DNA from 4 places in the Labrenzia sp. ATLA3 genome. Region 1 is predicted to be linked to each of the others. Evidence: predicted binding sites of a transcription regulator. Region 1 holds the regulator's gene; each other region holds the start of a gene.
The links. Region 1 encodes PhoB, which activates phosphate uptake and scavenging genes when phosphate is short. Its sites were predicted from a motif close to TGTCATNNANCTGTCAT; they were not measured.
Positions count from the first base shown of each region.

Region 1 (7,391 bases):
CCAGAATGCCCTTTTGGGCATGGAGCCGGTTTTCGGCTTCGTCAAACACAACGGAGTTGGGACCGTCCATGACGTCCGAGGTAACTTCCTCACCCCGGTGAGCCGGCAGGCAATGCATGAACAGGGCGTCCTGGTTTGCCTCAGCCATCAGGCGCTTGTTGACCTGATAGGCGCTGAGAAGATTGTGACGCGATTCCGCGTCGTCATCCCCCATGGACACCCAGCAGTCGGTCACGACACAGTCGGTCCCCTTGACCGCCTCATATGGGTCCGTTGTGACCTGAATGGAACCACCCTTGGCGCGGGCGGTCTCGATCAGGTCCATCGGCGGCGCCAACTCGCCCGGCGTCGCGATGCGCAATTCGAAATCAAAGCGCGGTGCGGCGTGAATCCAGGAAGCCAGCACGTTGTTGCTGTCTCCGGTCCAGGCAACACTCTTGCCCTTGATCGAACCGCGATGCTCTTCGAAGGTCAACAGGTCGGCCATGATCTGGCAAGGATGCGAGATCTTTGTCAGGCCATTGATCACCGGCACTGTCGCATTTTCCGCGAGTTCACGCAGTTCGTTGTGATCGAGGATACGGATCATGATCGCGTCGACGAAACGGGACAGCACCCGTGCCGTATCGGCAATGGTCTCACCGCGACCGAGCTGCATTTCCGTGCCGGTCAGCATCAGCGTCTCGCCGCCAAGCTCGCGCATGCCGACATCGAAGGAAATGCGCGTGCGGGTCGACGGCTGTTCGAAGATCATGGCAAGCACCTTGCCAGCCAGCGGCCCCTGGCCGCGATTCACGCCGTTTCGGCTCGACTTGATCTTCCGGCTGATGTCCAGGATGGCGCGCAGTTCGTCGCCTTCGAAATCCGTCAGATCCAGAAAGTTCCGGTAGGTTCCATTTGCGGTCATCAGGCCGCTCCTTCCGCCAATTTCGCTTCCACGGCGACGGCAGCCTGCTCCAGGCGCTCGACAGCAATGGAAATTTCATCTTCGCTCATGGTCAGTGGCGGCATGATGCGCACCACATTGTCGCCGGCAGGCACTGCCAGGAGACCCGCTTCACGGGCCGCCAGCACATAATCAGCCACCGGCACCACGCATTTCAGGCCGAGTATCAGGCCAGTACCACGCACTTCCGCCAGCACGTCCGGATGTCCATCCACCAGCCCGGCCAGCTTCTGCTTGAAGCTGAGCCCTTTCTGGCGAACACCTTCCAGAAAGCCTTCATCCAGGACGACGTCCAGGACGGCGTTGCCCACCGCCATGGCCAGCGGATTGCCGCCAAAGGTGGTGCCGTGGGTTCCTGGCGAAAGGGCTGCAGCCGCTTCCTCGGTTGCCAGGCATGCGCCCATCGGGAACCCGCCGCCGATCCCCTTGGCAATCGCCATCAGGTCCGGCTCAACCCCCGCCCACTGATGAGCGAACAGCTTGCCGGTCCGTCCGACGCCAGTCTGGATTTCGTCGAAGATCAGCAGAATGCCGTTATCGTCGCAGATCTTGCGCAGCGCGCGCAGGAAGTCGGCGGGAATCTCGCGGATACCGCCCTCACCCTGTATCGGCTCGATGGCAATCGCCGCCGTCTGCGGACCGATAGCGGCTTTCAAAGCGTCCAGATCGCCGGCGGGCACCTGATCGAAACCGGGCGCCTTCGGACCGAAGCCTTCAAGATACTTCGCCTGGCCGCCCGCTGCGATGGTCGCGATGGTCCGGCCGTGGAAGGCGCCTTCGAAGGTGATGATGTGAAACCGCTCGGGGTCGCCATTGTCATAATGATAGCGGCGCGCGCATTTGATGGCGGCTTCCATCGCCTCGGCGCCCGAATTCACGAAGAGCACCTTGTCGGCAAAGGTTTCCGCACACAAACGCTGCGCCAGCCGCTCACCGTCGGGCATCTGGTGCAGGTTGGACGTATGCCACAGCTTGGCGGCCTGATCCTGCAATGCCTTGACCAGATGCGGATGAGCATGACCGAGTGCGTTGACCGCGATGCCGGAACCGCAATCGAGGAATCGTCGGCCGTCAGTCGTTACCAGCCAGACACCTTCCCCATGATCGAAAGCCAGTTTCGATCTTGCGTAATTTCCGAATAGTGCAGTCGCGGACATAACCTCGTTTGTCTCCTTTAAACGCCCTTTCTGTCCCAGCGTCACCCAGACGCCAGGCCGACATCTGAAACAGTTGCCGAAGGGTCAAAACGCAACATGCCGCCCCGATGAGGCGGCACGTAGCGGCTTTCTTATACACTGCCCGTACCCTGCGCTGTCAATGGAAATGGCGCACAGGACATTTCACCCGTCCGGGAAGGCGGATTTCATAAAATTCTCAATGACCTCGCCATAATTGGGGAAAAGTCGTTTCATCCCCAACTGGTTTGGGTTCGGCGGTTGCCTGACAAATTAACGTTATTGTAACCTCTGAACAATCAAACACGAGATCTCGTGAGGCAAATCACCAAGAGGCACTAGATATGCCATCATTAAGCGTGCTCACGCATGCTTAACACGGGGTTAATGGCCGCAGGACGGTCAAACTAAAGGGTGCGGCGATGAGTTGGACAAACGAACGGGTTGAGCTTCTCAAAAAGCTTTGGGGCGACGGCTTGAGCGCAAGCCAGATTGCAGGCGAACTGGGTGGCGTCACACGGAATGCTGTCATCGGCAAGGTCCATCGCCTTGGTTTGTCCGGCCGTGCCAAGTCCACGTCTTCAAGCGCCAAGCCGCGCCGGCCGCGTACGGCAGCCCCCCCAGCGGGCGCCGCGCCAAAGAAACCAACCCCCACTCAGCCGCAGTCCATCGGCGCAACAGCACTTAAAGCAGACATGGCGCCTGCACCGGTGGCGGAAGCCAAGCCGCGCGTCGAACCGATTGCCGACCTGGTGCCGATCTCCAAGCGTGCGACCATCCTGACGCTGACAGAGCGGACCTGCAAATGGCCGATCGGCGATCCGGCGACCGACGACTTCTACTTCTGCGGCCGCCATTCCGATGCCGGGGTCCCCTACTGCGCCCATCACTGCAAGATCGCCTATCAGCCGGTCGCCGACCGCCGCCGCGACCGCAAGACGATGGCTCAGGCAGGCTGATAGCCTCCAGATAAATCCAGCTCGTAAAAACCCGCCGTTTCGGCGGGTTTTTTGTTTGAGTTTTCCCACGGCCAGGTGCTGCTTCCTGTGTGCCGCGTCTCACGAAGGCCCTGTGCATCCGTTGACCCGAGTGCCTTCGCTTCGAAAATGCCCCTTCATGGGAACAGAAGGTGACGACATCCTCCAGCTATTGACCATAGCCTGATCGAATGCCTGGCAGCGAAGACGCAGATAACTCTCACAGTCACATAGCCCCTGAAATGCAAAAAGCCCGCTTGTGGGCGGGCTTTCATTGCGTATTCCGCACTCTGCCCTCAGACAGCTGCAGAGGTGAACTGGTCGTTGAAGGCGTAGCCAGAACCGCGCACCGTGCGGATAGGGTCCTTTGCCTTGCCCTTGTTCAGCGCCTTGCGCAATCGGCCGACATGGACGTCGACCGTGCGTTCGTCCACATAGACATCATGGCCCCAGACGCCGTCGAGAAGCTGCTCGCGGGAGAAGACCCGGCCAGGCGAAGTCATCAGGAATTCCAGGAGACGAAACTCCGTCGGCCCCAAATGAATTTCCTTGGCATTGCGGCGGACACGGTGTGTTTCGCGATCCAGTTCGATATCGCCGGACCGCAGCATGGAAGATACCACTTCCGGGCTTGCCCGCCGCAGGATGGCGCGCACGCGGGCCATCAGCTCCGGCACGGAGAAAGGCTTGACCACATAGTCGTCGGCACCGGTCGACAGGCCGCGGATGCGCTCTGCTTCCTCGCCGCGCGCCGTCAGCATGATGACCGGCAGACGCTCGGTGTCCTCGCGCGCTCTCAGGCGGCGGCACAGTTCAATTCCGGACAGGCCCGGCAGCATCCAGTCAAGCAGCAACAGGTCTGGCAGGCTTTCCCGCAGGCGGATTTCCGCCTCGTCGCCCCGGACACAGGACTCGACCGAATATCCTTCTGCTTCCAAATTGTATCTCAAAAGAAGGCTGAGCGGTTCTTCGTCTTCAACGATGAGCACCTTCGGCATACATCTCGCTCCAATTACAGCAACCGGCGCCAGAGCGCCGGCCGTTCAGATCCTTTGCAAATGCGACAGAAGCCGGCGCTCAGACCGCGCCCGTTTCATCGACCTTTGCCCGGTCTTCCGGCAGACGTTCGCCAGTGACCATGTAGTAGACGTTCTCGGCGATGTTGGTCGCGTGGTCGCCGATGCGCTCGATGTTCTTGGCGCAGAACAGCAGGTGGACGCATTGGGTGATGACGCGCGGATCTTCCATCATGTAGGTCAAAAGCTCGCGGAAGATGGATGTGTAGATCGCATCAACCTCTGCATCGGCTTCCTGCACCCTGCGGGCAGCTTCCGGATCCTTCCGGGTATAGGCATCCAGCACCTGCTTGAGCTGAGACAGAGCAAGCTCGGTCATGTGCTCGACGCCGATCGCAAGCTTCTTGGACTGCAAGCCGCTGTCGATGGCGATCACCCGCTTGGCAACGTTCTTTGCAAGATCGCCGACACGTTCCAGGTCGTTGGCAATGCGGGTGGCAGCGGTGATTTCGCGCAGGTCCTGCCCCATCGGCTGACGACGAACGATCAGCTCGATCAGCTTCACTTCAAGTTCGTTGTAAAGGTTGTCCAGACGGACATCGCCTTTGATCGTCGCCTTGGCAAGCTCCAGGTCCTGCGACACCAGCGCAGAGACCGCATCGGCAAAGGCCTTCTCGGCAATACCGCCCATTTCGGCGACCTTGCCGGCCATGGCCGTCAGTTCGTCATCGTAAGCCGTGACTGTATGTTCAGACATCGTGTGTCCCCTTCAGAAACCTAAAAAATGCTTAGCCGAAGCGGCCCGTAATATAGTCCTGCGTACGCTTGTCCTTCGGATTGGTAAAGATGTCCTGCGTCAGACCTTCCTCAACCAAAATACCCAGATGGAAAAACGCGGTACGCTGAGACACACGGGCAGCCTGCTGCATCGAGTGGGTCACGATCACGATGGTGAAGTTTTCGCGCAGCTCGTCGATCAGCTCTTCCACCTTCGCGGTCGCGATGGGGTCAAGCGCCGAGCACGGTTCATCCATCAGGATCACTTCCGGGCTCACGGCAATCGCACGGGCGATGCACAGACGCTGCTGCTGACCGCCCGACATACCGGTACCCGGCTCGTCCAGACGGTTTTTGACTTCTTCCCAAAGCCCGGCCTTCTGCAGGCTGGAGGCCACGATTTCATCCAGCTCGGACTTGCTGCGAGCCAGGCCGTGGATCCGAGGGCCGTAGGCGATGTTGTCATAGATCGACTTCGGAAACGGGTTCGGCTTCTGGAACACCATGCCGACCTTTGCGCGCAGCTGCACCGGATCGACCTTGGGGTCGTAGATATTCTCGCCGTCGATCTTGATCGAGCCTTCGACGCGGCAGATGTCGATGGTGTCGTTCATCCGGTTGAGCGTGCGCAGGAAGGTCGACTTGCCACATCCGGAGGGGCCGATGAAGGCCGTCACGGACCGCGGCTGGATTTCGATGTCAACGTCTTTGATGGCGTGCGTATCGCCATAATAGACCTGCACCTTTTTCGCGGAAATTTTGCTTTCGGTCATGGTTTTCGCCTGTTCAAAATTCGGCATCTCGTTCATCGGAGCAATCCTTACCAGCGGCGCTCAAACCTGCGGCGCAGGATGATAGCGATAATGTTCATGGTCATGAGGAACACCAGCAGAACAATGATCCCGCCCCATGCGCGCTCATAGAATGCCGGATCGGCGCGTTTCGCCCATTCGTAAATCTGGGCCGGCATGGCCGAGTTCGGCGAGAAGAAACCGGCCGCCACACCATCGGGGAAGTTGGAGGCGATGAAGCCGACCATCCCGATCAGCAGCAGCGGAGCGGTTTCACCAAGGGCCTGCGCCAGACCGATGATCGTCCCAGTCAGAATGCCCGGCATGGCCAGCGGCAGCACATGGTGGAAGATCGACTGCATCTTGGATGCCCCGATCCCGAGCGCCGCATCGCGGATGCTTGGCGGAACCGCCTTCAGCGAGGCGCGGGTGGAGATGATGATCGTCGGCAGCGTCATCAGCGACAGCACCAGACCACCGACCAGCGGTGCGGACTGAGGCAGGTGCATGAACTGGATGAACACCGCCAGGCCGAGGATCCCGAATACGATGGACGGTACCGCGGCCAGGTTGGAGATATTCACCTCGATGAGATCGGTAAACTTGTTCTGCGGCGCGAACTCTTCCAGATAGATGGACGCGGCGACACCAATCGGCAGTGACAGGAACAGCACCACCAGCATCATGAACAGAGAGCCGATCATGGAGGCCCCGATGCCGGCCTGTTCCGGGCGGCTGTCGGACGCATCGGTTCCGGTGATGAAGGCCCAGTTGAAACGCTTCTCCAGAAGGCCGGCAGACTGCATCTGGTCTGCCAGATCCAGGTGCGCAGCGTCCAGGTTCTTGTCTTCGGCAAGGTCTTCCCGCTTGACGCGGCCCTTCAGGTAGCCGTCAACGCGGGACGAGGCGATCAAATCGAAAGTGACGGTCGAGCCGATCTTGTCCGGATTGGCGAGCACATAATCGCGGACCGTTGCTGCGGCACCTGAGGAGAACAGCTTCTCCATGTCCTTGGCCGACATATCGGTGGTGATCTTGTCACCGGCGAGTTCCCTGGCGAAGGCGTCGACGATGATGGCCCGGTATTTGGACGTCTTGACCACCGACTTTTCCGCGGCGGCAATCTGCTCCTGGTTGAGCGGCACATCCACCTTGATGAAGGTCTGGCTGAAGGCGCCGAGACCGTTGGAGAGGATCGCCCACAAGAGCGCGATAAGGAAGAACAGGCCAATGCCGATGGCAATGATGCCATAGAGCTTGAAGCGGGCTTCGGCGGCGTTGCGCTTCCTGGTCAGCGGATCGAGTTCGAGGATCGAGGTGATCCTGTTCGGGGCCGGAGCACTGGTCTTGCCCGACGGAGGCGTAAGGGTCGTGTCGGTCATTAGTCGTACTGCTCCCGATATTTGCGCACGATGTAGAGCGCGAAGATGTTGAGCCCCAGGGTCACGACAAACAGGGTCATACCGAGCGCGAAGGCGACCAGCGCTTCCGGGGAGGCAAAGTCGTTGTCGCCGGTGAGCTGGCTGACAATCTTCGCGGTCACGGTGGTCATCGCTTCGAGAGGGTTCATGCTGAGGCGGGCAGCGGCCCCGGCCCCCAGTACCACGATCATGGTTTCGCCGATGGCGCGAGAAGCCGCCAGCAGGACGGCACCGACGATACCCGGCAGGGCCGCCGGCAGAATGACCTGCTTCACCGTTTCGGAATGG
Region 1 is NZ_JBXUKV010000006.1:185,219-192,609, reverse strand. It holds gene argF (ornithine carbamoyltransferase) at 1-907, opposite strand, end outside; gene AC2A6O_RS17580 (aspartate aminotransferase family protein) at 907-2,103, opposite strand; gene AC2A6O_RS17575 (GcrA family cell cycle regulator) at 2,544-3,080, shown strand; gene phoB (phosphate regulon transcriptional regulator PhoB) at 3,395-4,096, opposite strand; gene phoU (phosphate signaling complex protein PhoU) at 4,176-4,871, opposite strand; gene pstB (phosphate ABC transporter ATP-binding protein PstB) at 4,903-5,700, opposite strand; gene pstA (phosphate ABC transporter permease PstA) at 5,712-7,064, opposite strand; gene pstC (phosphate ABC transporter permease subunit PstC) at 7,064-7,391, opposite strand, start outside.

Region 2 (7,391 bases), on a different contig from region 1:
TCAGCCGGGTCATCGGGGCTCGCAATCGTCAAAACTTGAGACGGCGGTGTTTTTGCCCGGAAATTCCCGCGAGTCAACAAGGAATAGGCCGGTGTTGCCAGCTAAGTGAACGAATTGATGCTTTACCGGGCCCGGCAGGCGGCACCTGCCTTCGCATTTCCGTCAGATGAGGCGCTTTGGGAACAGGGTGTTCCGGCCCGTTTCAACTGCCCCCAAGCAGATCACGCGGCGAACAGCCGTCCCGGTCCGCGTCCCGCCGTCGGCAAGCCGGCCAGATGCATCATGTGCCAGGCAAGTGCCAGATTAGAGCTGATAACGGGTTTGCCCAGGCGCTTTTCGCAAGTCTCTATGACGGGCAGCGTACGCAAGTTGGTGCAGGAGGCAAAGACGGCTTCTATCTCCGGAGCCTTGCCGACTTCGCAGATCGCGTCTTCCACGGATTGAAGGCTGATCCTTGCGACAACAGCTTCTTCCGCCTGCCCGAAAGAGCCGACGCTGGCGGGGATCACGCCGTTCTTCTCCAGAAGACGGCAGAGCGCGTCGGAGACTTCCGCCACATAAGGGGAGACGATGGCGACCCGTGAGACGCCAAGATGTCCGAGTGCGGCCATCACTGCGCGGGCCGGGTCTGTCACGAGGGCGCCCGGATGAGCCAGCTGGATCGCGCCAGCTACCTGATCCGAGCCGATTACCGTTGCGCCGGAGGTGCAGGCATAGGCAATGACATCAAGCGGGCGCGTGCCTGGAAGAAGAGCGGCCGTGTCCGTCATCCGGGTCTTCATCTGCATGAGTTTTTCGGAAGTGACTTCAGAAGCGCTTTCTATCCGGGCGTGAAGCAGCGAGACGCCCTCCTGATGAAACAGGGGCCGGAATTCGCTCTCGATGGTTTCGTCAACCGACAGCAAGATCAGGCCGAAAGCGGCTTTTGTGGCAGATCCCGTGTCGCAGTCGAAGGGCAGTTTCATGGCGCTGTTCCCGGTGTTTCATGCGGCGATAACAGGAATGTCCGGCGCTGCCCGAACGGTCAGAAACTCGGGTGCTCCGTCCCGAATGACGATGTTTTCCTCGTGAACCATCATCCTGCCGGGGCCAAGCGACAGGCTGGGTTCCAGTGTCAGCACCATGTTTTCACGCAGCAAGGTCTGATCGAAGCTGGTCAGGCTCGGTGCCTCGGTGAGCTGCATGCCAAGCCCGTGGCCGAGCCGGCCGACGTCTCCTTCGCTCTCGCCCAGAACCCCGGCCATGACCTGGAAGAGATCGGCACAGGCTCTTCCCGGGCGGGCGATGGCGGCAGCCGCTTCAACTGCCTGGACCAGCGTTTCATGGGTGGACCTGACAGCGTCACTTGCCCGGCCGATCGCGAAATTGCGGTCGAAATCGCAGAAGTAGCCGTCTTTGGTCGCGCCGGTATCGAGCATCAGGACGTCCCCTTCCTGAAGCGGCCGGGCTGACGGCGGCGAAATGACATCGCCGTAGCCGTCCTGTCCGGCCCCGCCGACCAGATAGGGCACGTCGTCGGCGCCTTGCCTTAAAAGCTCGATCCGGAAGGACCGGAAAACGTCGTTGAGCGGTTGGCCAGCCTGGAAAAGCTTCGGTCCTCTGGCGAAGGCAGCCGAACCGATGCCGCAGATTTCGCGAAGCAGAGCAACCTCGCGTTCCGATTTCACCATCCTGAGGCTCTGGATCAAGTCCGTTCCATCGACATATTCGGAACCGCTGGTGAGATCCTGCAGGCGCTGAAAATCGCGAAGCGGCATGCGCAGCGCGCTTTCCCGGCCCATCGGCATGGCGATTTTCGGGAAGTCTTTGAGGGTATCGGCCAGCAGGTTGATGCCATCATCGACCGGGTGCGGGGCGGAAAACGTCCGGATGTCATCAATCCAGGTGGCGGCCATCAGATGCGCCCCGATCTGCGGAATGACCGCAATCGGCTTGCCGCTCCCCGGCACCACCAGAAACCAGGGCCGGGTCGGGCTCTGCCAGAAAAGAGTCCGGAAGCCGGTGAAATAGCGCATTTCGGCTTCCGTCGTGAAGAACAGCGCGTCGATGCCTTGCGCGCGCATGGCCGTTTGGGCGGCTTGGGTGCGGGCCGCAAATTCGTCTTCAGGGAAATCGGGATCAGACATCCTCCGGTCCTTCGGAGAGATAACAGAGCACCCGAGCCTCCGGACCAAGACCAAGAGTTGAGGCCTGACCGGCAGCGTGGCGCACGGCAGTGATGCCGGCCGAACCGGACGGCGTTGTCGCAATGTCGTTTTCCCCCAGCCATTTGACTGTTTCCGCCGCCTCATCGTCAGAAACGGTCACGAAAAAATCGGCTTCCCGGGCCAGGTATTTCAACGCCAGATGAGACGGTTCCTTGCAGTCGAGCCGGCCCATGTTCGACACCGGGCCGGGCGCCGTAACAGGTTTGCCGGCTTCAATGCTGGCAAGAAGGGCGGGGGCATTTTCCGGTTCCACGACAACGATGGTTACGTCCCTGCCCCAGGTCAGGCGGGCGCCGACGGCACAGGCGGCGGCAAGGCCGCCGACACCTGCCTGCAGGAAGACATGCGTGGGCGGTGTTTCGATCTGCCGTGCGATTTCTGCGGCCATCACCAGATAGCCTTCCATGACGTCGTGTCCGGGGCCGGTCATGCCCGGCCAGGTGCTGTCCGGCAGCAAGGTCCAGCCTTCGGCTTCCGCTCGTCTCTGGGCTTCCGTCATGCTGTCTTCATAGGTGGCCCCGACCCGGACAACGTCAGCACCCCGGGCCTTCAGGCGAGCCTCAAAGGCTTCGGGCACGGTTTCGGCGACGAAGACAGCGGCCCTGGCGCCAAAAAGCGGTGCGCCTGCGGCAAGGGACATGCCGTGGTTTCCAGCGCTTGCGCAGACAAAGGTCATGCCATCGAGCGCGGAGGCGTGCGAAGGCGCCAGTCCGTCCTGCACGCGCTGGTCTGCCAGTTTGGCAATGGCATAGGCCGCCCCGAGAGCCTTGAAACTGCCAAGACCCATGCGCTGCCGTTCGTCCTTCAGGCTCAGGCTGCCGATCACAAGTTGGCTTGCAAGGTCCGGCAGTGCCAAGAGCGGGGTTTCATCGGCCTGTGGGCATTTGCGGAAGAGGCTTTTCGCGCCGGTAACGTCCTGCGAAACGGATCCGTCCGCTAGCCCGGTCTGTTCTGGAAGGCCTTTGCCGAGAAAAGGGTTTTTCAGTGTTTTCATTGTCTGCCCCGCACGGTTTCCCAGGCAGGTCAGCAGCTCTGACGGTCGGTTGCAAGTCTCTTGCGGAAAATGACGGTTGCAGACCAGAACGGGCCGTCTGTGCGATGTGGTGTCCGGTCAGGCCGGCCCGTCCACCGAAGCGCCTGTGACAAGCTGCTTCAGCGGACAGGGTTCAAGACACTCTGCGCTCAGGCGACGGCCCGGCCTTCGCGCCCTGTCCTCAAGGTCAGTAGCGCGATGGCAAGGGCGATGAGTGCGCAGGCGGCAACAGCGCCGACCAGGGGCAAGGCTGTGCGGTCGAAGAACGGGCTGCAGATCAGGATCATCACGCCGCCGGCGACCATCTGGAAGGTGCCGCCGAGGGAGGAGGCCATGCCGGCATGTTCGCCATGTTCTTCCAGGGCCATGACCATCACCGGGGCGATGACCTGGCCGAGGCAGGTGTTGCCGATGAAGAACAGGGCCATCAGCACCGGCAGATCGTCGATACCGCTCCAGACCAGAATGACCAGGAGAACGTTGGCCGCGGCGAAGCCGCTGACTGCCCTGAGTGCCACCCGGCCCATGCCAAAACGTTCTCCAAGTGTGGCGGCGAACTGGGACGACGCGAAGAAGCCGATGGCGTTCAGCGCGAAGACAAGGCTGAAGGCCATCGGGGTCAACTGGTACTGGGTCATGTACACCAGCGGGGCGGCGGCGATGAAGACGAAAAAACTCGCCAGCGAGAACCCTCCGATCAACGTCAGCCCCATGAACCTGCCGTCGCGCATCAGGTAGATGACACTGCGGATGATGGCGGTCGGGTCGATCTTGCCCCGGCGCTCGGGTGGCAGCGTTTCGGGCAGCAGGAAGGCCATTTGCAACGTGGCCAGCAGGGCGATCACCCCAAGGGCAACAAAGATCAAACGCCAACTGCCGAACTGGATGATCAGGCTGCCCGCAAGCGGTGCAAGCATGGGGGACACGCTGAAGACCAGCATGACCAGCGCCATCAGCCGGGTCGCCTTCGGGCCTGTGTGCAGGTCGCGGACCACGGCCCGCACTATGACCATGGGCGCAGCGGCGCCGAGTGCCTGCACGAAACGGCCGAATGTCAGCGCCGAAACGTCAATTGCCGTGGCGCACATGATCGAGCCGATAATGAAGACGACAAGCCCCAGAAAGGCCGGCAGCTTTCTGCCGAATCGGTCTGCCAGCGGGCCGTAGATGAGCTGCGCAAATCCGAAAGCGATGAAATAGACCGTGAAGGTCATGTGAACCGCCGCGTCGTCCGTCTGCAACGCCTTTACGATTTCCGGCATGGCGGGCAGATAAAGGTCGATTGCAAACGGACCGACAGCCGCGAGAAGCCCCAGCACAATGGCGGAGCGGATGAAACCGATCTGCATTGGAAAATCCGATGAAAATGCGCCAGAGGCACAAATATGGGAAAGAATGGAAGATGGAGAAGGCGGGCACTGCCGCACCTCCTTCATATGAGGTAAACGCCTGAAATGCAAATTCAAGCCGCGCAGTGCGTTGTCATGAAAGCTTCATGCAATTGTCACCGATATGGTAATCTGGCCCACTAGCTTGCGCGCAACATCAACCCGATATTTGTGGGAGTGAGTGCAATGGCGAACCTTCGTGGGCGCTTTTTAAAAGGTGTCAGCCTTTCAGTTTTATTCGGCCTTGGCGCGGTCTCGGCGGCGCAAGCTGCGTATTTCGAGCGTATCAACACTTTCCCGGTCTACAAGACCCTGCCGGAAGGCGCGGATAAGGCGACGGAAACCGTCGCGGAAATCATTTCCGCCACCAAGGACGGCCGCACTCTCGTCTTTACCGACAGCCCGGGCGAAGCCATCGTCTTCGTCAATGCGGCCAACCCGCTGAACCTGCAGCCGATGGGCCGCACCGCCCTTGGCGGTGAGCCAACCTCGGTCACCGTCGGCAAGAATTTCGCCTATGCCGGCGTCAACACCTCTGAAGATTACGTCAATGCCTCCGGTCATCTGGCCGTGATTGCTCTCGACGGTCTCGGCATTACCGCGAAATGCGACGCCAAGGGGCAGCCGGACAGCATCGCTATTTCCCCGGATGGCAAGTTCATCGCCATCGCCATTGAGAACGAGCGCGACGAAGACCTGAACGACGGCGTGATCCCGCAGATGCCAGCCGGTCATCTGGCGATCTTCGATCTGGACGAGACCGGTGCGCCGACCAACTGTGACGCGGTTCGTATTGTCGACCTGACCGGTCTTGCCGAAATCGCGCCGACAGACCCGGAGCCGGAATTCGTTTCCATCAATTCCAAGAACCAGGTCGTCGTCACCCTGCAGGAAAACAACCACCTTGCCGTGGTCGATCTGGCCTCCGGCGAGGTTGTCAGCCATTTCTCCGCCGGCACGTCGTCCGCCGAAAACATTCCGGTCATCAAGGCCCGCATGAGCGATGCCTCCGGATCGATCGAAAACGTCAAGCGTGAACCGGATGCGGTTGCCTGGCTCGATGACGAGCGGTTCGTGACGGCCAACGAAGGCGACTATGAAGGCGGTTCGCGCGGCTTCACCATCTGGAACACCAAGGGCGAGGTCCTGTTCGACAGCGGTAACCAGATGGAACATCTGGCCATGTCCTACGGCCATTACCCGGCCAAACGGGCGGCCAAGAAAGGCACCGAGCCGGAAGGCGTGACCGTTGGCGAATTTGGCGGCGAAAAGTTGATCTTCGTCAACTCCGAGCGCGGCAACTTCGTCGCCGTCTACAAGGACACCGGTGCCGAGCCGGAATTCGTCCAGTTCCTGCCGACCCACGTCGGTCCGGAAGGCTCTCTGGCAATCCCGAGCCGCGATCTGTTCGTGGTGGCCAACGAGGTCGACAGTGCGGAAGACAACGTTCGTGCGCAGGTCTCCCTCTACAAGTTCGGTGCGGACGCCTCGTCCTATCCGATGCTTGCTTCCGACGTCGATCCGGAAAAAGGTGCGCCGATCGGTTGGGGCGCGCTGTCCGGTCTGGCGGCGGACCCGGCGGATGCCAACAAGCTCTATGCGGTCAGCGACAGCTTCTATGACGATGCCCGCATCTACAAGCTGGATATCTCCTCCAAGCCGGCCAAGATTGTTGGCTATGCCACCGTTCAGGGCGGCAAACAGGCGAAACTGGATCTGGAAGGTATTTCCATTGCCAAGGATGGCGGCTTCTGGCTGGCTTCCGAGGGTAACCTGGACAAGGACCTGCAGCACCTGTTGCTGAAAGTCAGTGCCGACGGTCAGGTTGAGGAAGAAATCACGCTTCCAGAAGAGCTGAGCGCCCAGTCTGTCCGCTTCTCCTTCGAAGGCGTTTCCGAGTTCGAGATGGACGGCAAGACGCTTGTTGCCGTCGCCGTTCAGCGCGAATGGAAGGACGATCCGAAGGGCATGGTGAAGCTGGCCATCTACGATCCGGCAGACAAGTCCTGGGGCTTCGTGCATTACCCGCTCGACAAGCCGAAGAGCGCAGCCGGTGGCTGGGTCGGCCTGTCTGAAATCGTCTCCATGGGTGATGGCACGTTCGCCATTCTGGAGCGCGACAACAAGGGCGGTGAAGACGCAGCCATCAAGCAGATCACCACGATCTCCCTGGACGGTGTGACACCGGCTGCCTACGGCTCCGAACTGCCGGTTGTCGAGAAACATTATGCCATGGACATTCTGCCGGCGCTGGCAGAAGGCAAGGGCTGGGTTCTCGACAAGCCGGAAGGCCTGACAATCACCGCCGACGGCCGCCTGATCCTGGTGACCGACAATGATGGTGTCGACGATGCGCCGGGTGAAACGCAGCTCATCGATCTCGGTCCGGCAAGCCGCCTGAAATAAGGCGTTTCAAACAGTGCCGGAACCGATCAAGTAACCGATCCGGTCCCTGAAGATTTTCGGAAAACCCCGCTTCGGCGGGGTTTTTTGTTTGGCCTTTGCACTCTGCCCTTATCTTTCCAGCGGGTACATCTGCAGAAGGTATTGAACGTCCATTTCGTTCGCGAAGGCGGCTGGCTGCGACAGCAACAGGTCCCGGATGCAAGCGCGCCGCGCTTTCATGTCCTTTGAGGGGTATGCCTCTGCCGATCTCATCTGCCTTTTCCAGGGTCTCGTTGGGTTTTGCAAAAATCGAAGCAGGCTGAAGCCGTGTCGCGAAGTGAGAGTTGCAGACATTTCCGATCCTCCTGCTTGTTTTCC
Region 2 is NZ_JBXUKV010000003.1:119,995-127,385, reverse strand. It holds gene AC2A6O_RS08500 (hypothetical protein) at 1-13, opposite strand, end outside; gene AC2A6O_RS08495 (maleate cis-trans isomerase family protein) at 222-965, opposite strand; gene AC2A6O_RS08490 (M24 family metallopeptidase) at 984-2,126, opposite strand; gene AC2A6O_RS08485 (pyridoxal-phosphate dependent enzyme) at 2,119-3,201, opposite strand; gene AC2A6O_RS08480 (multidrug effflux MFS transporter) at 3,390-4,589, opposite strand; gene AC2A6O_RS08475 (esterase-like activity of phytase family protein) at 4,815-7,034, shown strand.
Region 2: AC2A6O_RS08475 (esterase-like activity of phytase family protein) is a predicted target of PhoB. The motif match lies at 4,721-4,737, and genes of this name have one in related genera.

Region 3 (7,391 bases), on a different contig from region 1:
GGCGTGACGGCCAACGCCGCAACCAAGATCCAAAGCCCGGACCTTTTCCCGCTTCTGAAGTCGTTCAATCAGACCGGCAACATCCGGATCCGGACGCAACCAGTCGGCCCGGCCCTCCTCCGTCTGCCAGCGTTTGTCCCAGGCCAGATGGGCCGTATCGGTTTTTTGTGAGGCTAGTGCGTTGCTCATTGAGATGCTCCTTCCAGAATGCGGCTGCGGGTCAGGTTGCCGAGCCGTTCAACACAAAGAACCAGCACGAAGATCATCAGGATGATGGTCATCGCGAGCTGGTAGTCAAAAAAGTCCATAGCCACCTTCAGTTCGATGCCGATGCCCCCTGCCCCGACAAGGCCGAGCACGACGGACGACCGGGTCGCCTTTTCAAGCGCGAACAGCGACGTGGTGATGAAGGAAGGCATCGCGGCGGGCACCACCGCACAGAAGATCGTGTCGAAGCGGCCCGCCCCGGCGGCTGTCAGCGCTTCGCCGGGCCCCTTCTCCACATCTTCCATGGCTTCAGCGAAGAAACGTCCGCAGAAACCGACGGTGTCGACAGCGATGGCCAGCGTGCCCGCAAAAGGCCCCAACCCGACCGAAATGACGAAAACCAGTGCCCACACGAGATCCGGCACCGTCCTGAAGAGAGCGATCAGCAAACGCGCGGACGTATAGACAGCCCGTGACAGCAAGGAGGGTCGCGTCAACCCCTTTGCGGCCAATACCGCCAGCGGCAGGCTGAGAACAATGCCGATGAGCGTACCTGCCAGCGCCATCTGGAATGTTTCCAGCAGCGCTTTCGACAATTGTGGCAACCGCTCCAGCGACGGCGGCCAGGCCCGCGACAGGAAGTCGGCCAGTGCCGGACCGCCAGAGACCAGAGCGGAAAAAGACCAGCCGGCCCCCTGAAACGACCAGACGACAAAGGCAATCAGAGCCACGTAGACGACGAAGTGCAGCGCGCCGGGACGTTCGAACCTGTCCGGCAGGCGAGAGTGCTTGAATGTCAGGAGATCAGCCATAGTGCTTCCCCAGATCCGCAGCGCTCAAACCGCTGCTGCTGTCATCCAGAACGACTTCCCCCTGCCGGATCGCAAGGACACGGTCGGAATAGGCAAGCGCCTGTTGGACGTTGTGCGAGGTGAACAGAAGCGTGATCCCCTCTTCCCGGGTCAGTTGGCGAAAGAGGTCCATCACTTCCTGACCGGCAACCGGATCCAGACTGGCAACCGGCTCGTCCGCGACAATCATTTTGGGCTGCTGCATCAGGGCCCTGGCAATCGCCACCCGCTGGGACTGGCCGCCGGAGAGCTGATCGGCCCGTTTCATGGCCTGGTCTGCGAGCCCGACCCTGTCGAGGCAGGCCATCGCCCGATCCCGCAAGGCCGTTGCGGCCAGAAGCTGCGACCAGCCGCGTATGCCGCCGGCACGGCCAAGATTGCCATGGATCACATTGGTCAACGCGGAAACCCGCGGCACCAGATTGTGCTTTTGAAAGACAAACCCAACTTCGGCGCGAACCCGTCTGAGTTGTCGCTGACGCGCCGCGGAAATATCCTCGCCGAACAGCAGAACCGAACCGGCTTCCGGCTCGATCAGCCGCAGTGCGCACCGCAAGGCGGTCGATTTGCCAGCACCGTTGGAGCCGATCAGGGCAACCGCTTCCTCACGGCCCACGGAAAAGGAAATACCGCGCAGCACGTTCCGATCCTTGCCGAACGACTTGCAGAGTCCCTCGACCTTCAGATCGCAGATTGGGTTTGTCTCGGGTTTTGAAGCCGGAACCGCCGGCGCAACCGCGCCGGCGGACTGGAGCAGAGGCTGCGCCATTATTCACCGATGAACTTGTCGTATTGCGGGAAACCGGCGGTGGTGTACATGGACCGGACGAGGTCGTAGGAACCGTCCTCGATCGCCACCAGATCCATGCCCGAATACTTGTCGTTTTCCTCATGCTGCAGGATCGCGGCGATGATTGAATCCTTGTTGTCGAGGATCGCCTCGCGCAGCTTCTGCGCTGCCGCGGGATCGACATGGGCCCCGACCATGATCATGTCGTTCGGCAGATCACCGGAACGGGCAATCACCCGGAAAAAGCCGTTGGGGACGCTGTCATCCTTGTTGCGGGTGCCCAGCCAGGAATTGTGGTTGATGCCGATGGCCGCAACATCACCCTTCTTCAAGGCCTCATGCGCGATGTTGCGAGAGGTATGCAGCTTGTCGATGTCCTTGATCGGATCGACACCATAGTCGGCCATCAACTGCATCGGACACAGCATATTGGACGTGGACCCGATGTCGCCGAAGGCCACTTTCCTGCCCTTGAGATCGGCCGGGCGCGTGAAGCCGCTGTCGGCACGCACGACGATGGCACAGAAATAGTCCGGACGGCCGAGACCGATCAGCGGGCGGGCTTCGGTCAGTTCGTTGATCACGATGTATTCGGCAGGCCCGGTCACGACGAAATCGACGCGTTTGGCGCGCAAGGCTTCAGCAGCCGCGGTACGGCTGGTCACCGGAAAGAACTCGAACGTGTGGTCTGTCGCATTTTCGAGGGCGTCCTTGAACGGACCCCATTCGACCTGCAGCCGCTCCAGGCCTTCCACATCAGTTACGGCCAGCTTGAAGCTATCGGCCAGGGATGAAGACAGGGAAACGGCGAGAACTGCAGCCGCGAGGGCGGCGGATTTCAAAAAACGCATGACGGGAACTCCTCAGAAAACCGAAACAAAGCCGGCAAGGCAAAGGGAGCGTAACGACAAGCGCGCTGTTGAACGTGACTGTATTATGTAAATTTTACGAAATTTACACCCCACCAAAACAGAACCTCAAAGGAGAAATTTCCATTATCTTGAATCTAACAAATAATTCTTCCTCTTATTTGTTTACCGGCAAATCTTAATCACAACATTGTCGTAAAACTTCATAAAAGTATAATCGTATAGACATCTAATCTCGGCACATGACTGCTATCTCGCTCTCCGTTTTTCGGAGGGGCCGATGCTGGTCATTGAGCAATTATCAAAAGTGTTTGGAGACCTGACCGCTGTGGACAGTGTCTCCCTTGCCATTCCCAAGGGGCAGATGGTGGGCGTCATCGGTCGATCGGGGGCCGGCAAGTCCACTTTCCTGCGCATGGTCAACCGGCTGACCGACCCCAGCCGGGGCACGATCCTGAATGAGGGCCAGAACATCACGGCCCTGAAGGGCCGCGACCTGCGCCTCTGGCGAGCGTCCTGCGCGATGATCTTTCAGCAATTCAATCTTGTTGAACGCATGGATGTGCTGACCAATGTCATGATCGGCCGGATAGCCCACACAGGCTTCCTGCGGTCCATGACGCGCTCCTTCACCGATGAAGACCGCGCCCGTGCCATCGAAGCGCTGGACCGGCTCGGTCTGGTGCCACAAGCACTGCAACGTGCTGGAACCCTTTCGGGCGGCCAGCAGCAGCGTGTCGCCATTGCCAAGGCACTGGTGCAGAACCCGCGCATCATGCTGGCCGACGAACCGATTGCCTCTCTCGATCCGGCCAATGCCAGCCGGGTGATGGACGCCCTGCGCGAAATCAACCAGACGGACGGTCTCACGGTTCTGGTCAACCTGCACACACTCGACACTGCCCGCGCCTATTGCGACCGGATCGTCGCGATGAAGGACGGGCGGGTTCAGTTCGACGGCACACCGGAAGCACTGACAAGCGAAAAGGTGCGTCAGATCTACGGCACCGATGATCTTTCGGCCGACATCAACGAAGCGGTGACCTCCACCTCCCTCACAGCAACCTCTTCCCGGCAGCCCGTCAAGGCCTTCGGGACCTGACTTTCGCGAAGCGGTCTTTCCGCTCTCGCAGCCTTAAGCGGCTTGTGCCGCCAACCCGCCGGACCAGCCGGCACCAAAGGAGACTTAAGATGAAGGCCCTATTTGCAGCCGCCGTATCCGTTGCCATTCTTGCAGCCTCCCCGGCCCTCGCCGAAGGCTGGAAGGACCAGTACAAGACGATCAAGTTCGGCATCCTGTCCGGCGAAAACGAAAAGGACCGGATCGCCCGCTACACACCATTTGAGAAATACCTGGAAAATGAACTCGGCGTAGATGTCGAGATCTTCACGGCCGGCTCTTACGACGGCGTTATCCAGGCGATGGCAGCCGACCAGATCGAGTTTGCCTTCTTCGGGTCGTCCTCCTATGCCGCCGCCTACACCGAAACCAACGGCGGTATCGTCCCGCTGGTCTCGCGCCTGCAGAAAGACGGTTCCACCGGCTATTTCTCAGTGGTCGCCGTACGTTGCGACAGTGGCTACAAGACCCTGGACGACCTCAAAGGCAAGACGCTTGCCTTTGCCGATCCGGACAGCACCTCCGGCTATGCGGTCCCCTACTTCAACCTGAGCAAACAGGGCTACGACCCGAAAACCTTTTTCAAGGCCATCCCCTTCTCCGGCGCCCATGAAACCGGTGTCCTTGGCGTCTACAACAAGCAGTATGACGCTGCCGCCACCTACATCACCAACGAGGAAGACGGTATTCCGCAGCGCATGGTCACCAAGGGCATGATCGAAAAAGACTCGATCTGCACCATCTGGAAATCCCCGGAAATCACCTCCGGCCCGCTAGCCGCCCGCGCAAACCTGCCCAAGGGGCTGATAGATGCCATGCGCACCGCAGTCATGGAGATCCCGGAGAAGGACACGCTCGCCTTTATCGAGATGACCGGCGGCGAAGACAGCACGCAGGAAGGCTGGATCGAGGTTGATCACGATCGCTACCAGTGGATCGTCGACATGCGCGATTGGCTGAAAAAACAGCGTCGCGGCGGCTGAAACTGACGTAAATGACGTTTCAGGCCGGGCCGTTGGTTAGGCCTGAAACGCCCCCCCCTGAGGAAGTGCCAAGCGTGGTCCGAAGGCAAGGACGGCAGGCTGCTTTCTTGCGGCACATCTGTCGCGGCTGTCCGTCCCGTCGCACGTCAAGGCGCAGCTTTGTGAAGCAGCCTCATTTCCGACACCTGTTCGCGGCGATCCATCGGCGCTTTCATTTCAATTGCGAGCAACGGCAGTGGCCATGACAGCCCTTACCCCCGCCATCGATCAGTTCGAACACGACTACGCCGCCGCCCGCCGGTCTGCCCTGCGGCTGAACCTGATCTCCACGCTGCTTTTTGCTCTCTGCTTCTTGGTGACGGCTTGGATCGGCGGCTTCTTCGACATGACCGACGTCATCCTTCCCGGCGGCGAGCGCGTTTCCATGTGGAAGATCTGGGCAGGCCTGCCTCGGCTCGGAGAATATCTCTACAAGACCTTGCCCGAGCTTCATCGTGAAACGCTGGGTGCGGATCTTGCTGGCTGGTTCTGGCGCTGGAAGGTCTGGCTCTGGCTGCTCGTGGAGACGATCCTGATCGCCTATATGGCAACGCTGCTTGGCATCGTCGGGGCCTTTTTCCTGAGTTTCCCGGCATCGCGGAACCTGTCGCCCAACAGATGGGTGCTGAACGTGACCCGGCGGTTTCTGGAAATCATCCGGACGGTCCCTGATCTGGTCTGGGCCCTCATCTTCGTTTTCTGTTTCGGCGTAGGCCCTCTGGCCGGTGTGCTCGCCATCGGTCTTCATGCCACCGGCGCTCTGGGCAAGCTCTACTCAGAAGCCAACGAAAATGCCGACATGCGGCCGCTGGAAGGTATCAAGGCCTCGGGGGGTTCGTGGTTCGACCAGATCCGCTACGGCATCGTGCCTCAGGTTGTTCCGAACATCATCAGCTACACGCTGCTGCGTTTCGAAATCAACGTCCGCTCATCCTCCATCGTCGGCTTTGTCGGTGCAGGCGGCCTAGGCCAGGAGATCCGCGTGGCCATGTCCCTGCAGGAATACACCGATCTCTCGGCCCTGTTCCTGATTGTCTTCGTCACCGTGATCGTCATCGACATGCTGAGCGAGAAGGTGCGCCACCACATCATCGGCCTGACCGGAAAAGGTATCTGACCATGACCGCTCCAACGCCCGACATCGCACGCGCCAGGTCTCTGGCTCCAGGTGCCTTTTCCACGCCTCGCCGCACACGTCTGATCCAGCTTGCCGGCTGGACGGTTTTCCTTCTTCTGACAGGCTGGTGCCTGTGGGATTTCGGTTTCGCGCCCGCACGACTTCTTCAAGGAGCGACACGCTTCGGCGACGTGCTGGCCTTCATGTTTCCGCCCCATATCTGGACGAGCTGGGCGGAGTGGCAGGAGATCCTGAAAGGTCTTGGGGAAACTGTCGCCATGGCCTTCATGGGCACGCTTCTGGGGGCCGTGATTGCGTTTCCGCTGGCGTTTCTGGGGGCCAAGAACATCATGCCGTTCTCCTGGCTCCGGCTTGGCGTCAGGCGCGGGTTCGATGCTCTGAGAGCCATCGAACAATTGATCCTTGCCCTCATCTTCATTCGTGCGTTCGGCCTCGGCCCGCTGGCCGGCATCCTGGCCATCGCGGTGTCGGAAATCGGCACCTTCTCCAAACTTTTTTCCGAAGCGATCGAGAACACCTCCCAGAAACCGGCAGAAGGCGTCCGCGCCTCCGGCGGCGGCAGCGTCCAGACGATCCGCTTCGCCGTCCTGCCGCAGGCCCTGCCGGTGATCCTGTCGATCATTCTCTACAATTTCGAATCCAACACCCGCACCGGCACCATTTTGGGCATCGTCGGCGCCGGCGGCATCGGCTTCCTCCTCGCCGACCGCATCCAGGCCTATCGCTGGCCGGAAGCCTGGACGATCATTTTCCTCATCGTGCTGGTCGTCTACCTGATCGACGGCTTCTCCGGCTTCCTGCGCCGGAAGATCATCGGCTCGGAGTCTGGGCGGACGTGAGATCGTGATGTGGCGAAGCATCCCCTTTGATCGCGTTGCCACCTTTCCGATGCGTGCCCCTCACTCCGCAAACATCAATCAACGCCTCCCGCTTCCCTGGGAAGCGGCATGAATGCCATGGTCGAACCATGGCATTCATGCCGTGACCTCACCACGAGCCCAGTCTCGAAGGCGTTCAATAACCGCGTTTCACCGCTGAACGATCAGAGCACCCGCTGACCGTTCCGCCAGGCCCGTTTGATGAAGGGATGTCCGTTGAAGACGCCAACGTGAAGCAGGTCGGCGCGTTTGCCCTGTGCGATCTCGCCCCTGTCCGACAGCCCGGCCACTTCCGCCGGTGTTTTCGAAACCATCCGGATTGCCGCCGGCAGGTCAGCGTGGAAGGCGTCTCCCGTTCCCACGAGGAAAGCGCAGTCAAGCAGCGAGCGCGGGACGTAGTCGGATGCCAGGATATCGACCAGATCTTCTGCCAGAAGCGCGCTGACGGCGATGTTGCCTGATTGGGACCCACCACGAATGACATTGGGCGCGCCGCCGACAACATGCATGGCATGG
Region 3 is NZ_JBXUKV010000004.1:87,476-94,866, forward strand. It holds gene AC2A6O_RS11815 (class I SAM-dependent methyltransferase) at 1-189, opposite strand, end outside; gene phnE (phosphonate ABC transporter, permease protein PhnE) at 186-1,019, opposite strand; gene phnC (phosphonate ABC transporter ATP-binding protein) at 1,012-1,827, opposite strand; gene AC2A6O_RS11830 (phosphate/phosphite/phosphonate ABC transporter substrate-binding protein) at 1,827-2,699, opposite strand; gene phnC (phosphonate ABC transporter ATP-binding protein) at 2,998-3,819, shown strand; gene phnD (phosphonate ABC transporter substrate-binding protein) at 3,909-4,820, shown strand; gene phnE (phosphonate ABC transporter, permease protein PhnE) at 5,062-5,976, shown strand; gene phnE (phosphonate ABC transporter, permease protein PhnE) at 5,979-6,836, shown strand; gene AC2A6O_RS11855 (alpha-D-ribose 1-methylphosphonate 5-triphosphate diphosphatase) at 7,040-7,391, opposite strand, start outside.
Region 3: phnC (phosphonate ABC transporter ATP-binding protein) is a predicted target of PhoB. The motif match lies at 2,919-2,935, and genes of this name have one in related genera.

Region 4 (7,391 bases), 190 kb from region 1:
ATAACTTGCGAAGACGCCCTGAAGATCGGGGTGATGGTCAACGAGAAGGCTGCCGTCAGGGCGGCGAAGACAAAAGCTATGGCGGCGATCAGAAAGATACGGCGGCGCAGGACCTGAAAAATGGACAGGACGTCCAGGGCAATGGCATCGCGGCCTTGAACCGACGCTCTATCGTAAACCTGATTTTCTACCTGTCTGGGGTCCACCAAAAGTCACCTTTTCTCCTTGCGCGCACGCACCTTACAGCTTGTAAGCACTTATGGTTAGTGAACTGCTAATTTACCACGAAACTACGATGCCCGGATAACGCGAGCAGGGCTGCTGTTCGCTTGATCAGGAGCGGGTGGTCTACTGCTTGTTCCAGGTCCGCATCACCGCATGGGGGAGCAGGGCGGCAAGCAGAAAGATCAGCCAGTTCAGGGAGAACGACCGGAACCAGCTGCTTTCCAGCATGTTGTGACAGATGACGAAGAGCATGAGGGAATAGCAGAGAAAGGCGATCCTTGTGTCCAGTGCAACGACCCGGGCCGCGGAGAAAAGAGCTGCCAGGACAATAAGGAACAACAGCGAGATACCGGCAATGCCGAGTTCCAGCATGACGTCTAGATAACCGTTATGCGCCTGGATCAGCAAAATGACGAAACCCGGGGCCTCGCGAAAGGCAATTGAATCTGAGCCTGTTGCCCAGAACGAGGCATAGCCCTGGCCCAGCAAGGGGGCTCTCGAAATCACGTCCAGGACGAAGGCCCAGATGAAGGTCCGGCCCGTGTAAGTCTCGTCGTTGAACAGGAACAGCGACAGATCCGAAAAGCCGAACCTTGTGAGAAGAGATAGATACGACAGCAGAACGGCCCCGGTCACGGCTCCGAAAATCAGCAGCACCGTGGCGTTGATGCGGAAGAGAAAGGCCATGCCGACCGCAACATAGGCAATGGCCGGCATGAGAACCGCCAGCCCGAGGGACGTTTTCGACTGGCTGAGGACGAGCAGGCCGAAGGCGAGGGCGGAGATGATCAACATGCCGAACCGCCTCAGCAGTCCGCGCGACATCAGAAAGCCGTAGAGGTTGAACATCAGCGCCAGCGCCATCACGGCACCGAGATTGTTCTTCTGGGTATAGATGCCCGCGTGCCCGATCGGCGTCGGCGGGAGCACGACGACAGCAACCGCGTTGAGCAGAACGACCGTATTCATCAGCAGCCTGAGCCGTCTGAGCAAGGTGCGGGCGTCATCGGTAAAAGAGACGGAAATCACCAGACTCAACACAACAATGATCTGCAGAACCACACGGCGAAATGCAATGCCGGGCGCATGAGACCACATCACGCTTGTAACGGCGAGCAGCAGGTAGAGAAATAGAAGCCAGATGAGCGGGCTTCTAAGCACCGTGAACGCGTTGAGCAGCCGCCGCCCCGCGGACACGACCAGCAGCCCAAACAGGCCGATCCAGAAGAGCTGGTTCAGCGCGTTGGATTTCGAAGCACTGATGTTTGCCGCGGTATCCAACCCGCCGGAGGACACCAGGACGAAAGGGCTGATCAGCATCGGATAGGCGAGCAGCAGAACCGGAATCCAGTTGAAAATCCTGTCCAGCAATGTCTGCCTGTGCAACACGGCCTGTGGCCCGGACTGTTCAACGGGGTGAACTGTCAAATCCCAGTCTCCAGATCAATTGCGACTGCGGAACCTGCGCTCCGGTCCAAACGGACCTCAGCCTTCAAGTCAGTCACTAGGTATGATTCGCTGCCACTGGCTCAATCTACCAGCCGCCTTTTCGCACAGTCGACTTAAAATCCGGCCCAACCCACACTCGTTCGGCAGGCGAGACTCACAACGCGTCGGCGTTCAGCCCCAAAGCGTCGACCATTCCTGGCTCAACGGTTCTCTTGACGTTGTCAGTCATCAGGCCGAAGCCTTCATAATAGTCCCAGAGGGCCCAGCCGTAGCCGTGTTCTTCCACGACGGTGCGCACATCCCTGATCCAGGCGAGCCGACTGCCGTCGTCCCGAAGTCCTTTCGGCGGACGAATGGCGCTGAACTCGCCAAGCACGATCTGGTCCTGATCGATGCCGTATTTGTCCGCCCATTGCGAGATCGTGTCGAACCGGCTTTCGATGAAGGCCCGGTCGGGTTTCTGGCGTTTGTAGTAGTCCCGGACGACGTCCATCGCCTTGTCGAAGGCATAATCGGGAACGTCGACATCAGCCGCCTTCAGGGCCGCGATATGCTGCCGGGTTCTCTCGGCTGCAATCTCCTCGTTGCCCGCTGTCCACGGATAGCTGAGACCGGCGATATAGCGCAACGGGTCCAGCACCCAGGGCAGAGACTGGTGGGTGAAAAGGAAGGGCTCGTAGAAATGGAAGTCGATGATGATCTTGTCGTCGTAACCATCCATGCTCATGTATTCGAGGCCTTCCAGAGAACGCCAGCAACCCGGTGTCAGCACAATCGGCAGATCGGGGGCAACACTGCGCACCCTGTCGTAGAGCTGTTTCTGAGACACCGACCAATCTTGCCCGTCCTCCCGGAAGCAAACGCCCTGCGGCTCGTTCATCAGTTCCAGCGCAACCTTGTCCGTCGGCAGATCGCGGATCCGTTTGGCCACATCTTCCAGCAGATCGGCGTAGGCCTGAAAGCGCGGGCCGGGAGCGTCCTTCAAAATGTCGACAGGGGCCCACTCCGTCAGGTAAGTGGCCGGGTGCAGATCGACCATCACAGTAAAGCCGCTATCCAGCAGGCGAACGGTGATGGACTTCATATCGTCCAGCAAAATGCGGCGTTCGCTGTCTGTCGCAGCCAGAAACACGCCTGCATCAATCGGAAAACGAATGAAGTCGAACCCAAGGGCTTTCAGCCGGTCCAGTTCGGCGTCGGAAACTTTTGAAAGCTCGCCCTGGAACGGTGGCCAGAGGTATTTCCCCGGGCGAGCCGGGTCGCGGAAGGCGAAACTTTGCAGGCGGGAGAGGTTGATGCCACGCTTGAATTTGGGGATCGAGACGGTGGTTTCCGGCGCTGGCTGGACGCCGGCGGCAACGGCATTCTGGCGTTCGTCCAGATACAGAAACCCGGCGGCAAAAGTGAGGACGGCCACGCCAAAAGCAATCGCGGTTAGCCTGGGCCAGAGGCGCTTTGGCTTTCTAGCTGTCACATACCGCTCCGTTGCTGATCGGGGTTCAAACTGGCTTCAAGGTCCTGACGGTAACTTTCCAGGATCATTGCAGGGTTGAACCGGTCGTGCAAGATTTGCTCGCTCGCCACAATCTGGTTGCGATAGTGATCGGATTTTTCGGCCAGTTTCGTGAAAGCTGCAGCAATGCCGGCAACATCGCCGGGCTTCACGCCGATGCCGACATCAATGTCGTCCAGATAGCCGTCGATGCCCGTGTCCTTGCCGTAGAGGATTGGCAGTCCGGCAAAAAGTGCTTCCAGGTAGACCATTCCGAAGGTCTCGTTGTAGCTGACCAATGCCATGGCAAGATACGTTGGCAGCACCTCGAACAGGGCCTTGCTGTCCATGGGGCCGAGGATCCGCACGCTGCCACCGAGCCCGAGGTCGGCGATTTCCTTTTTCGCAGCCGCCACCGCCTCCGGGCTGCCGGGTCCGATCAGATCCAGCCCGATGCCGGGATGAGACTTGCTGAAGGTGGCAAAGCCTTGCAGCAGGTCGGACATGCCTTTCCGCCTCCGCATGTCCAGATCGAACACGCTGACGAACCTGGGGATCGGGTCCTTGACTGGCACCTTGCTGGTGGAGTTGCCGACAATGTTGGGAAGCAGTCTTTCCTTCCCTGGTTGCTCGGGAACATACCGGTGATAGGTGTCCCGGAACCAGGCGGAGATATGATAGATCTTGTCTGCACGTGCAGCGATGCGGCGCATCAGGTTGCGGTAGGTCGGCTTGAACAGCAAAACCTTGCGCTCGGATTCGCCGCGAACGGAAACGAACAGCCGCGTATCCGGTCCGAAACGCTCCACCAACCACAGGGCCGCAATGCCTTCAAACGACAGTTTGTGTGCATGGATGAGCGCGGGAGCACCATGCTCGCGCTGCATCGTCTTCAAAACGAGCCTTGCGACACGGCGCATCGCCCAGGCAAGACCGATGCCCATCGGCAGGCCGAAATAGCGGCATGAATAAAGCCTTACACCTTTGACGTTCCCGCAATCCAGGAAGCTCGCCTGCCAGGGCAGACTGGTCCTGTCCATGGTCACAACGATATGGCTGCCATAGTCCACGCCCGTAACCAGACGCTGGATCGCAGTGGTTCTGCGTTGAAATTGCTGCGGATTTGGATAATCGGCACTCAGATGCAGGATGAGCGGCGCTGCGGTATCCGCTTCAGAGAATTCAGTCCGTGTGTCCATAGTTTCCCCTGCGGCGAACTTCGGCGGCAGAACGATTACACCGCGCACATCGGATTGTGAATTCAACAAGGCGAAAGGCGGCCCGTCCGCCTGTTTGATCCTCAATTCCGGGGCAAACTTCCATCATCACGTTTCAATAAAGAGTGAATGACACTGCCCCAGGTGCTCGAGAACGCCATTCGCCACGTTTACGTAACGAACAATCGACAAAAATAACTAACTTTAAACGTCGGTTCGGCACATTGCCGGCACGCAGGCCTTCAGGCGATGTGCCGTTCCTTATGAGGTGCGGAGCGCGTCTTGCCAGAAAATTGCTGAAGGAAACTGCAACGGAGGACGATGAATGCCGAACCGGAGTGAAGAAGACAGGGATGCCAGAGCGCTTGGCGCGCAAAGCTTCGGCTTGAAGAACAGGCTGGTCCGAATTCTCTGGGGGATCGTCTGGTTTCTTCTGGCGTCCTGGACGCAGCCCTTTCACGGTTGGCGACGGTGGCTGCTGCGCCAGTTCGGGGCAACCGTCGGGCAGGGGGTCTATGTCGCTCCATCCGCACGGATCTGGCACCCGCGCAATCTGATTCTGGAAGACTTCGCCGCCATCGCCGATGGTGCGGATATCTACAACATGGGGCCGGTCACCATCGGCCGTTACGGTGTGGTTTCCAAGCGTGCGCACATCTGCGCCGGGACCCATGACATCAACGACGACAAGTTCCTGCTGATCGCAAAACCTATCGTTCTGGAAGCCTATAGCTGGGTTGCCGCGGAAGCCTTTGTTGGCCCCGGTGTTCGCGTCGGCGAGGGGGCGGTTCTGGGAGCGCGTGCGGTGACGGTGAAGGATCTGGCTCCCTGGACAGTTTACGCCGGCAATCCCGCCAAACCGCTCAAGGAGCGGCAGCGGTTTGAACGCAACGACGTGCCGAAACGGGGATGGCGGGAGCCTTTGGAAACTTCTGATTGATTTTTTCAGTTGAAACAAGTTTACCTTGCGTTCCAATTAAAATAAGTAAGCACGCACTTTCTAACGGCTATGTTTACAACTGCTTAGAGACAAATCGGGTATGTCTCGAATGCGCTCGCTGCTGACTTGAACGGAACGGGCACATTGGTGAGACAGGGATCGGGATGCTGGCGAAAGATTTCGAAAGTGAATTGCTGGGGAGCCGGATCGAAGCAACCGCGATCGGTCCGTTTGCCATCGGGCGTCTTTGCTCCCGGGATGCGATCCAACTTGTCGAGTCGGCCGTGCAAAAGCGCCGGAAGCTCGATATTGCCATCTGCAACGCCCATACGCTGCTGCATGCTCTGGACGACCCGCAGTACGCCGCAACGCTTCAGAAAATGACACTCCTAAACGACGGTATCGGTATCAGTCTTGCAAGCAAGCTTCTCAATGAAAAACCGTTCCCTGAAAATCTGAACGGTACGGACCTCATCCCGCGCATTCTGGCCAACATCGGTATGCCGTTGCGGATCTATCTGCTTGGCGCAAAGGAAGAGCAGGTCCGACGCGCCAAGGAGCATATCGAGGCGGCCTATCCGAAACATCATGTGGTCGGGTACCGCGACGGATATTTCTCACAGGAAGACATCGACGGCCTGTGCGAGGGCATCAATGCCGCAAATGCGGATCTGCTGCTGGTCGCCATGGGCAATCCCCGGCAAGAGAATTTCATCGTGGAGAACCGGTCTGCTTTGTCCGTACCGGTCGCGATCGGGGTCGGGGCGCTTTTCGATTTCATGTCGGGAGCCGTTGTCCGTGCTCCGAAGATCGTCCAGGCCGTCGGTCTGGAATGGCTGTTCCGCCTGATTCAGGAGCCGCGCCGCCTGTTCCGCAGGTATGTGATCGGCATTCCACGCTTTCTGTTTGCGCTGATGAAAATCAGATTCTCCCGATCCGGCAGCCCCCGCTAGTCTTCGCGTGCAAGGATCTGCCTGAGCCGGTCAACGACCGCTGCAACAGACGGCGCTGTTTCCACATCGGAAAGCGTCGGCCGTGCGATCATGATGACGGGAAGCTTCAGGACCCGCGCTGCCTCGATCTTGGCAAAGGACCGGCTGCCACCACTGTTTTTCGTCACCACATGAGTGATGTTCCTGTCCCGAAACAGCGAGATTTCTTGCGCGGCGGAAGCCGGCGGACGGGAGAGGAGCAACTCCCAGGACGTTGGTAACGGATTCGGCGGAGGCTCGATCATTCGGGCGAGACCGAAAACATCGGTGCGATCGGTAAAGCGCTCGATCTCCTTGCGGCCAATGGCCAGGAAAGCACGTGCACCGGCAGGCAAGGCTTCGGCCGCCTGGTCCATGGTCTGGACATGTGTCCAGCGGTCGTTTTCATCAGACTGCCAGGCGGGCCGTTCCAGACGCAGCAAGGGTATTTTGAGCGTCTTGGCAGCTTCGGCGGCGTTGCGGCTCATCTGGGCGGCAAAGGGATGAGTCGCATCGACAATGGCCGTAATGTTCTCTTGCCGCAGAAAGGCAAGCAATCCTTCGACGCCGCCAAAACCACCAACCCGGGTGGGTACACCAAGATCGGGCAGGTCGCGGACTGCCCCGGCAAAAGAAGCTGTCAGGCGGTTTTCCGGAAAGGCATCCGCCAGGGTTTTGCCAAGCTGCCGGGCTTCACTTGTGCCGGCCAGCAGCAGGATATGTTTGGCCTCAGCCGTCAAAACCGGTTTCTCCCAGCACCTTGCCCTGACGGTCGGTGATCAGCACTTCCACATCCACCGGGGCATCGCGCAGGATCTGGCGAACGGCGGTTTTCGTCCGGTGGGCAAGCGGGCCGCTGAGATCGATGCCCGCGGCCAGCGACGCATCCAGCACCTCCTTGGCCGTATTGGCCGAAGCTGCCTGCTCAATCAGGGCCTCGGAAGCTTTTTCCTGACGCAGAAGATCCTGCAGGAACTCAAAGTCGACGGAGCTACGGGCGGAATGAAGATCGAGTGCCCCCTGCGCCAGCTTGGTGAATTTTGCGAAACCACCGGCAAGGGTCAGCCGATCGACCGGATGGCTGCGCAGGTATTTCA
Region 4 is NZ_JBXUKV010000006.1:379,650-387,040, forward strand. It holds gene AC2A6O_RS18395 (GumC family protein) at 1-206, opposite strand, end outside; gene AC2A6O_RS18400 (O-antigen ligase family protein) at 349-1,653, opposite strand; gene AC2A6O_RS18405 (glycoside hydrolase family 5 protein) at 1,829-3,148, opposite strand; gene AC2A6O_RS18410 (glycosyltransferase) at 3,145-4,365, opposite strand; gene AC2A6O_RS18415 (LbetaH domain-containing protein) at 4,709-5,323, shown strand; gene AC2A6O_RS18420 (WecB/TagA/CpsF family glycosyltransferase) at 5,488-6,276, shown strand; gene AC2A6O_RS18425 (cobalt-precorrin-6A reductase) at 6,273-7,034, opposite strand; gene AC2A6O_RS18430 (cobalt-precorrin-5B (C(1))-methyltransferase) at 7,024-7,391, opposite strand, start outside.
Region 4: AC2A6O_RS18415 (LbetaH domain-containing protein) is a predicted target of PhoB. The motif match lies at 4,502-4,518, and genes of this name have one in related genera.